DNA from 3 places in the Chryseobacillus diguaensis genome. Region 2 is predicted to be linked to each of the others. Evidence: riboswitches for the same ligand, from Rfam matches in the RefSeq annotation. Region 2 holds a riboswitch; each other region holds the start of a gene.
The links. A riboswitch is a leader RNA that binds a small molecule or an ion and turns the genes downstream of it on or off. The one in region 2 is predicted to bind S-adenosylmethionine.
Positions count from the first base shown of each region.

Region 1: linked by a shared signal. The riboswitch ahead of msrA (peptide-methionine (S)-S-oxide reductase MsrA) and the one ahead of ACOT8F_RS09620 (hypothetical protein) in region 2 are both predicted to bind S-adenosylmethionine.
Region 3: linked by a shared signal. The riboswitch ahead of mtnW (2,3-diketo-5-methylthiopentyl-1-phosphate enolase) and the one ahead of ACOT8F_RS09620 (hypothetical protein) in region 2 are both predicted to bind S-adenosylmethionine.

Region 1 covers NZ_JBMKNV010000012.1:91,640-94,914, forward strand. Annotated here, with positions in the region: gene ACOT8F_RS16765 (FAD-dependent oxidoreductase) at 1-580, opposite strand, end outside; gene msrA (peptide-methionine (S)-S-oxide reductase MsrA) at 760-1,293, opposite strand; SAM riboswitch class I at 1,600-1,706, opposite strand; gene ACOT8F_RS16775 (thioredoxin family protein) at 1,792-2,112, opposite strand; gene ACOT8F_RS16780 (D-alanine--D-alanine ligase) at 2,301-3,275, shown strand, end outside.
Region 2 covers NZ_JBMKNV010000005.1:35,616-38,890, forward strand. Annotated here, with positions in the region: gene ACOT8F_RS09610 (hypothetical protein) at 1-105, opposite strand, end outside; gene ACOT8F_RS09615 (NAD(P)H-dependent oxidoreductase) at 352-810, opposite strand; gene ACOT8F_RS09620 (hypothetical protein) at 954-1,298, opposite strand; SAM riboswitch class I at 1,370-1,477, opposite strand; gene ACOT8F_RS09625 (hypothetical protein) at 1,538-1,753, opposite strand; gene ACOT8F_RS09630 (hypothetical protein) at 2,377-2,598, shown strand; gene ACOT8F_RS09635 (hypothetical protein) at 2,897-3,115, shown strand; gene ACOT8F_RS09640 (FMN-binding negative transcriptional regulator) at 3,121-3,275, opposite strand, start outside.
Region 3 covers NZ_JBMKNV010000013.1:57,258-60,532, reverse strand. Annotated here, with positions in the region: gene ACOT8F_RS17250 (pyridoxal phosphate-dependent aminotransferase) at 68-1,240, shown strand; SAM riboswitch class I at 1,543-1,648, shown strand; gene mtnW (2,3-diketo-5-methylthiopentyl-1-phosphate enolase) at 1,739-2,983, shown strand; gene ACOT8F_RS17240 (2-hydroxy-3-keto-5-methylthiopentenyl-1-phosphate phosphatase) at 2,980-3,275, shown strand, end outside.

The DNA of each region.
Region 1 (3,275 bases), on a different contig from region 2:
TCTTTCCAACAAGCGGGATCAGGTATTTAACAGGGTTGAACTGCGCCTGGTTTTTCATCACTATTCCGCTGTGAATCGGAAGGCCGATCGGCAGTTCGCTGACATACCCGCCCGGTATGCCGAGCTTTTCATAGGCGTGAAGTTCTTTTTCAATTTTGCTTGCGTTTTTCTCTTCAGTCGTATAAACAAATGCATCCTCATCCGAAAAATCACATTCAATTGATAACTCTTGTACGAGCTGTCTCATTACCTGCAGCGCTTCATCGTTTGCCTGATAATACGCACGCGCTTTTTCCGTTCCGAAGTGATGAATCAACTCATCATAAATGAGATCATGCTGAGCTGTAATTTTAGCCGTTGTGTGCCCGGTCGTTCCATTTACGACAACATCCGATTCAAGCAGGGCAACTTTCAGCCCTTCTTTTGCTAGAAGGTAAGCTGTTGTAATACCGGTAATTCCTCCGCCGATTACTGCAGCGTCAACTTCAATATCGTCAGACAAAGCAGGGAAGGATGGGGGCTGAACATTCACTCTCCAATAAGGCTCAGGACTATGGGGCAGATTGCTGTTAGCTGTCACGAATTCTCCTCCTAATAAAAATCTCTCCTTGGTAATTTTTCCAAATAAAGAGAATACATGTATGGGAATTTCCCTTTCATAAATGAGCTCAAACAGATTTAAGAACGATGCGGGATAATACAGGAAAACAAAAAAGCATGGAGAACGGCTCCATGCTTTCTGAATAAGCTCTTATTCATTTATTTTTCCCAGTTTTCTTTCAGGAATGCTTCCCGTCCTGATTCAACGCGTTCCGCTTTGTATTTTTCCGGATTCTTTTTATAGAAATCCTGATGATATTCCTCTGCTTCATAAAAAGGCTCTGCTTTTTCGATCGGTGTAACGATCGGTTTTCTAAAGCGGCTGCTTGCAGCTAAGGCTTCCTTTGAAGCTTCAGCTTGAGCCTTTTGCTCCTCTGTATGATAATAGATGACTGTTCGGTAAGAATCGCCTCTATCTATAAACTGGCCGCCAGCATCTGTCGGATCAATCTGCTGCCAGTATAACTCCAATAATTTTTCGTAGGGGAAAACTTTCGGATTGTAGCGGATCTGAACAGCTTCTGCGTGTCCTGTGCCGCCTTCCTTTACTTCTTCATAAGTTGGATTATCTTTATGGCCGCCGGTATATCCTGATACAATGCCCAGGATTCCGGGAAGTTCATCAAAGGGTTTTACCATGCACCAGAAGCAGCCTCCAGCAAAGGTTGCTAGTGCTTCATTCTTGTTGTTCATTTCTATTCCTCCAAGCTTTCATTGTGAAAAAGTCTTTTATTATGGCTCTTTTCTTAAACTTTGTGCTTTCTCATCTATATTAGATGATTGCGGGCCAATATACCGTTGTGAATTTTAAGAAAAGATGCCATGAAGTTAGTCTTAATACGTTTTCTATAAGATATTACGAATAGCAACAATCTCTGCAGAAACAGCCATTATTATTGCCTATGCTCATTAAACGGCAAGTGAAAGTGCCTAAACTGAAAAACCCTCTCTTCTTAAATAAGAAGAGAGGGTTTTTAATTCGTCCATAGGGCGGCTCTCCTCTTATCTCTCAAGCATTTAATTGCTTGCAGGAATTGGCACGGTGTCACAAAGATCCGCTGCCGAGGTTTCGCAGGGCCATGTCCCTCCACCTCTCACGATAAGAGCTATATATTTATTTCCTTAAAAACTTTAGTTAAGCAAATGGTAAAAGGTTTTTGATTTTTTGTCAACGATTTGTCCTTGCTCGGCTTATGCCAGTTTCTCTGACAAAAACTCCTGAACCTGCTCAGGTGATTTGGCGTTTGCACTGTGAAGATGGCCGAGCTTTTCGCCGTTTTTGAAGATTAAAATGCTCGGAATACCCATTACCTGATAGTTCTCAGCGATTTCAGGGAACTCATCCTTATTAATTTCATACCATTTATATTGATTGTATTCTTCAAGAATATCACCTATGAAGAGATTCATTCTTGTGCAATCAGGGCACCAGTCAGCGAAAAATTTGATCATAACCTCTATGTCCTGGCTGATGATGCTCCCAAATTGTTCTGCAGATGTAATTTTTTCCATTAAATGACCCTCCTTGATTCTCGGTTTCTCTATTTTAATATAAATATGGCTAATTATCCGCTTTTTCGTCTTTCTGTCCAAAAAAGATCTTCTAAAACGAATGTTATAAAGATTTGCTTGGTTATCTATAACAAGAGACTTGAAAGTGATAAAATAGGTAAGATGAATTTTTCTTAGGAGGAAATCGAATGAAAACCAAACTTGGGCTAGTATACGGCGGCAAATCTGCAGAACACAATGTTTCCATGCAAACTGCACTGGCCGTTATCAATGCACTGGATACCAATAAATTTGATATACATCCAATATATATTACGGAAAAAGGCGAATGGATCCGTGCCAAGCAGCTGGAAGGACCTGTTTCCAATGTCTCCGCGCTAAAGCTTGAAAGAGAAGGAACCGCTGTTTCCCCAATGGAGTTAAACGGTGAGCTTTTCCCTGCGGGAAACGAAAACAGCAGTGAAGCCATTGATGTTGTATTCCCGCTTCTTCACGGACCGAACGGAGAAGATGGAACCATTCAAGGAATGCTGGAGCTTTTGAATATACCTTATGTCGGCAATGGAGTTTTGGCGTCTGCCGGAGGTATGGATAAAGTTGTCATGAAGCAGCTATTTGCCCAGGCAGAGCTTGCGCAGGCAAACTATGTTTGGTTTATCAGAAATGACTGGAGAAAAGATCCGGAAGCAGCCTACAGCATGGTGGAAAAAACGCTTGGATATCCTTGCTTTGTCAAACCGGCAAACCTTGGTTCAAGCGTAGGGATAAGCAAATGCAAAGACCGCGAAGAGCTGGCTGCAGCATTTGCAGAAGCATTTGATTATGACCGGAAAATTATTATAGAGGAAGCTGTTATCGGCCGAGAGATCGAAATAGGCGTTATCGGCAATGATGAGCCTGAATGCTCGGTTACAGGCGAAATTGCTCCTAAAAAAGAATTTTATGACTATAAAGCTAAGTATGAAGATGCTGATACAGATTTGATCATTCCAGCTGAAATTTCTGAAGAAGAATATCAGCAAATTAAGGAAATGGCAATCAAAGCATTTAAAGCCATTGACGGTTCCGGGCTTGTAAGGGCTGATTTCTTTTTAACAAAAGAAGGCAATGCCCTTATCAATGAAGTCAATACGATGCCTGGCTTTACCCCATTCAGCATGTTC
Region 2 (3,275 bases):
GCTGATTTGTTTAGTCGTAAGAATCCTGCTCTGATCATTTTGCTGCTTCGGGCTGTTTTGCTGAATTCGTCTTCTGTATTCCTCTTCTTCATTCACAGGGTACATTCCAGACGTCCCTCGCCTTCTGCCATTAAATACTATAGTATATTTTTGTTTTGGGAAGTTGGCAGGGCTGATCCTAGACCATACTGGAGGCTTGCTTGCCAGGTAGATACAAGTATCAGTGAAAAAAATCGATTTCAATAAAATTTCCTTGTCTCTATAACGAAATAAAGCTGACTCGCAAATACGGCTAAAGAACGGAATATCGCAAGTCAGCCGCTTCAAAAAGCTGATATCATTACTTCCCCTTTATTCAGGAATGCTCTTCAGCTTCTTGGCAATCTCAATAAATTGTTTCAGCTGGTTGCTGATTCTTTCTTCAAGGTCTGCTTCATTGATCGGCTCAAGCGGGCTGGTTTTATCAATCTGTGGATCTGTCAGGTATACGCCTCTCAAAATGGTTTGGGCATGCAGTGCTGCAAGCAATGGCTTAAAGGAATAGTCAATTGCAAGCAAGTGTGCCTGGCTGCCTCCGATCATTAATGGTTTTTCTTTAAGGGCATCCCGGGGCAAGAGATCAAGCAAGGTTTTTAATACGCCGGAATAGGCCGCTTTGTAGACTGGTGAAGCAATGATTACACCATCTGCCTTTTGGATGCTTTCAGCAATTTCCCTTACAGTTGGATGATCGTATTCTGCCTGAACCAGCACCTTCGGATCCACATCAAGAACTGAAATTCCTCTCACTGTATGGCCATCGCGTTCCAATTTATTCTTTAAATGATTTAATACAATTGTTGACCTGGATTCAAAATAGAAGGGCTTCCTGAAATAGTAACAATTTCACTCATCTGCCTCTTCCCCTTTTGCGAAATTAGCATTTCTTGGTATAGCTGCCTTATGACAGTAAGCTAATTGGTGAACGATCCTTTGGCTGAAGTAATCTTCTGAGAAATGTCTATGCGCTGATTTTTCAATTCAATTGCTTTTTCTTGAAGCTTTTCTTTTTCATAACGGTCAAGCTGCTGTCTTAATTGACCATAAATAGCCAGCAATTGTTCATTAATCTGATCAAATCTCTTCCATAATTTCTGTTCATGTTGCTCTTCCAATTCTTTGATGACGAACTGATCTGCCAGATAAAGCTTTTCTAAAATCTCTTCCTGCCACTTTTCATCCCCTGTATTTTTAGCATGTAAGTACAGATCCAGATAATCATTTGTCCAAGCTTCTTTCGTTTGTCTGAAGTTTTTCACTGTATTGACCTCCTATGAATATAAGAAAAAACCTCTTCATAAGAAGAGGTTTTCTATTCAGAAAGGTCCTCCCCTTATCTTCCAGAGCATGCGCTCTGATGGATTTAGCACCATTCAGTCTTAAGACTGTGGTTGCTGAGGCTTCATAGGGCCAGTCCCTCCGCCTCTCTGGATAAGAGATTTTAACGTTTTTAAGTTATATGAAATTTTACGCAGTTTATTCCAAGATGTCAATACATTTATGCCATTTTTTCTTTCATTTCCCTCATCATGTTCATCATCATCGTTGTCATTTCATCTGATTCCTGCATTTTTTTCATCATCATGTCCATGTCCATTTCACTCATCATGTCCATTTCTTTCATCTTTTCCATCATCATGCTCATCGTTCTCATTTTGCCGAGCATGTCTTCCATCATTGTCATCATCATCATATTCATCATCATTTTGTCCATGTTCATCTTCCTCTCAAAAAGTGATCAGAATCGTCCATTTACAAGGTTCCCTTAATAGGGAATTTTAAACATATGAGGTGAGCAGCTTCTTCATTCAATGCTTGCTGAAAGGGAAGAAATGAAGACTTTATAAACGGAGATTTTTTCATCTGCAATGGTGATGCTGTTCCTTACTGTTCAACGAAGTTCAATGCAAGTTCTTTTATAGAAGGTCCTTCTCATGAACTGAAAGTGAATGGGCTGGCAATGCAAGCAAAGGTCTTAGCTCCTGCTGCCACTGAAACAAAGATTGCCCAGCATTCAATTTTAGATATGGATGATTTTTAATACGGGGTTGCTGAAGTACCATACTGCAAAAGAAATGCTTAAGTCATGCTTGATCTTCATGATAGTGAAAAGGTTGTTGGGATTGTCGACGTGGAAACCTATGAATTCCAATTGAAAAATCCTATTTATCCTAATGTAACAAGGTCAGTTACAAGAGAGTAGGACAAACAGACCTGTAGCATAGATAGTTAGCTGCAGGAATTTTCTTTTTAAAAAAATTTCCCGTTTCCGGTATATTTCTCCTAAAAGAGGGTATTAATCCATGGAAGAATTAAACGTTGAGGGAGAATAGGAAAATGAGTATAGCGATTATTCAAGTGAAAGAACCGCTTACGGAAGAAAAGATTAATATGATAGAGTCCAGGCTTTCTCAGACAAATGGAATTGAAAGAGCGTTAATAGATGTGAAAACAGGCAGTATCCGAGTTGAATATGACGGGCTGAAAATTGTACCTGAACTCATGATGGAAGCATTAAGCAAGCACGGGCTGGAATCGGAGGAACTTCAAAACGTTTAAGGCTCTACACTTAAATTTTGTTGCATTTTTCTCTATATAAGACAATTCCGAACAAGTAGCGAGCCGCGAATTGTAAGAAAAGATGCCGCGAAACTAATTTTATACTTTTTATAATCACATATGAATAGCAGCAATATTTTGTGAAAACAAGCCATGTATAACCAAAGTGCCGCCTTTAAAAGGCGGCCGTTTTTATTTGAAAGATCTTCCCTTTAGCTGCTCTAATTCTGGTTTTTCAGTATATCTTTCCTTAAATGATTCATACTAGAAACCAGAATAGGAAAGGAGTGTTCCTCCAATGAATTTTCAGGAAGATGAAGTTCAGTTAGACGAACATGGTAATTACATTGTTCCTCCAGCTAAAATGAAAGAAGTACTTGATTATGTTACCCAGTTAAATAACAAAGTAGATGAAATGCGAGTCAGCATGGAGGAAAAAATTTCTTATTTGGAAAATGGTACTGACTGGCAGACGATAAGCAGAAAAGCTTTAATGAAAAGGAATTACCGGAAATAAGGAGGTCAAACACCTTTCGCATTTTTTTCCATCAATTCAGCAATTGCTCTGCTGTTCTCGCTTCCGATCTCTTTCAAATGCCTGGCCACTGCCAATTGACGATCAGCAGAATGATTTTGACTCAGCTTCCACTTGCCTTCCATCCGGTCAATTTTAAGAA
Region 3 (3,275 bases), on a different contig from region 2:
AGACTCTTAATTACACTATAAGATTTGTGATTAGAATTTCAAGAATTTTTTGAGAAGGTGTTATGAAATGAAATCCTTTGAACAATCTGAGCTTTTAAAACGCCTGCCATCCCAATTCTTTGCAGCACTTGTTAAGAAAGTGGGACAAGCGCTAAAGGAGGGCTATGATGTCATTAATCTCGGACAGGGGAATCCTGATCAGCCAACACCCTCTCATATCGTTGAGAGGTTAAAAATAGCTGCTGAAGACCCAAACAACCACAAATATTCTCCATTTCGAGGGAAAAGCGAACTAAAGAAAGCTGTTGCTGATTTTTATCTTAGGGAATACGATGTAGAGATTAATCCTGAAACTGAAGTAGCTGTTTTATTTGGAGGAAAAGCTGGCCTTGTTGAAATACCTCAATGCCTGCTTAATTATGGAGATATCGCAATGGTGCCAGATCCGGGCTATCCTGATTACTGGTCCGGTGTTGAAATTGCAGGAGCTTCAATGGCATTCATGCCGCTATTAGAAGAAAATCAGTTTCTTCCGGACTATAAATCGATCCATCAGGATGTTTTAAAAAAAGCTAAGCTGATGTTTTTAAATTACCCGAACAATCCTACTGGTGCAACGGCATCTAGAGAATTTTTTGAAGAAACGGTCCAATTTGCAGAAGAACACAGCCTCTGTATAGTTCATGATTTTGCATATGGAGCTATCGGGTATGACGGTCATAAACCAGTCAGCTTTTTACAGACCGAAGGGGCAAAAGATAACGGAATTGAGATATACACCCTTTCCAAAACATATAATATGGCAGGATGGCGTGCCGGTTTTGCGATCGGCAACAAGTCGGTAATAGAGGCAATCAATCTTTTTCAGGATCATTTGTACGTCAGCTTATTTGGAGCCGTGCAATCAGCTGCCGCTGCGGCATTAACGGAATCTCAGGATTGCGTGAAAGAGCTTGTAGCGATGTATGAATCAAGAAGAAAAGCTCTTGTAGAGTCCTTCCAAGCAATCGGGTGGAAATTTCAAGCTCCTCCAGGGTCATTTTTCGCCTGGCTGCCTGTGCCATCTGGATACACGTCTGTTCAATTTGCTGATTATTTGTTAGATAAAACACATGTAGCAGTAGCACCGGGATCAGGCTTTGGCCAATTTGGAGAGGGGTATATCAGAATTGGCCTGCTGACAGAAGAACACCGAATTAGAGAAGCAGCAGAACGAATCGGTAGGCTCAATTTGTTTTAAAATAATTTATACAATGTTAATGAATAGTGTTAATTTTTGAGCACCTGTTGATTGGAACGGATACGGGAGACTAATGCGGGAGTGCGAGTGAAGGGAGACCCCGCAGGAGCGCAGCGACAGGAGGCTTCAAAACCGCCCGCGGAAAGCGTACGCCTGCTAGCTGCAATCAACAGACAAATTTAACAGAGCTAAAATTTTAAAAAATAGGTTGACAGTAAAATAAAATCTTGGCATAATCCAATTGAATTTAACTATTTTCTTTTTTCGGAAAATTCATGACTTACGATATAATTGAATAACGATTCTTATCAAGAGCAGGTGGAGGGACTAGCCCGATGAAGCCCGGCAACCGACTTAACATGGTTAAGCACGGTGCTAATTCTTGCAGCAGACGCTGGGAGATAGGAAGATTTGTGAAACTTTCAAACATCCTCTTCTTCCTGGCGAAGAAGGGGATTTTTGGCGTTTAAAAGCTTTTAGGAAGGCAGGTTTTACACATTGAGCGAATGGATTGCAACTTATCTTTTACATGATGCAAAGGGTGAGTTTTATAAAAAGGCAGAAGGAATCGCACTTGGACTTACAATTGGATCTTGGACTGATCTGCCGCAGCTGGAAAAAATCCAGCTGGAAAAACACAAAGGAAAAGTACTTGAAGTAACCGCGCTTGAAGAGGATGAACAGGCAAGCCGTTATTTGGGACAAAAAACGAAAAGAGCTTTAGTTAAAATTGCTTATCCATCCTTAAATTTCAGTCAGGACATTCCTGCCATTCTTACAACGGTTTTCGGAAAACTGTCTCTTGACGGGGAAGTAAAGCTAGTAGATCTTGAATTTCCTGTAGAATCTGTCAGTGACTTTAAAGGAGCAAAGTTTGGCATTGAAGGGATTAGGGAAATTCTTGGCGTTCACAACAGGCCTTTGCTGATGAGTATTTTCAAAGGTGTGATCGGAAGGGATATCGATTTTCTTGAAACACAGCTGAGAGATCAGCTGACAGGCGGTGCAGATCTTGTAAAAGATGATGAAATTCTTTTTGAAAATCCAGAAACGCCGTTTGAGAAAAGAATCATTGCCGGCAAAAAAGTCATTCAGCAAGTATTTGAAGAAACGGGCAAAAAGAAACTCTATGCTGTCAATTTGACAGGAAGGACTGCTGAACTTCGGGATAAAGCAAATAGAGCTGTAGAGCTAGGGGCAAGTGCCCTATTGCTGAACGTATTTTCCTATGGCCTTGATGTTCTTCATAGTCTTTCTGAAGATGAAGAAATAATGATTCCAATCATGGCGCACCCAGCTGTCAGCGGTGCTTTAACATCATCGAAATTTTATGGCTTTTCCCACTCTCTTTTGCTTGGAAAACTGGTTCGTTATGCCGGAGCCGATTTCTCATTATTCCCTTCTCCTTACGGAAGTGTTGCTTTAGAAAAAGCTTCAGCACTTGAAATTGCAGAGGAATGTACTGTTCAGCGGGCTATAAAACAAATTTTTCCTGTTCCATCTGCAGGAATTCATCCGGGTCTTGTCCCTTTATTGATCCATGATTTCGGGAACGAATCGATTATCAATGCAGGAGGAGGCATCCACGGACATCCGTATGGAGCTGTAGGCGGGGCAAATGCTTTTAGAGCTGCTATTGATGGGATGCTTGAAGGAATTTCTCTTCATGAAAAAGCGGAAGAAAACCGAAACCTTCAGGCAGCGATCGACTTATGGGGAGCTGAGGAGGTGAAAAGGGATTGAAGCCTGTTTTATTTTGTGACTTTGACGGAACGATAACAGAAAATGATAACATTATTCAAATTATGAAACACTTTCAGCCGACTGGCTGGGAAAACATAAAAAACACAGTTCTATCCCGTGAGGTTTCAGTTCGCGAAGGAGTAGGGAAAATTTTTTCCCTTCTCTCAAGCTCTGAAAAGAATAGCATCATCGAATTTGTCCTTTCCACAGCGTCCATTCGGGAGGGCTTTAAAGAATTTGTCCATTATGCAAAAGAAAATGGATTTCCGCTATACATAGTGAGCGGCGGCAT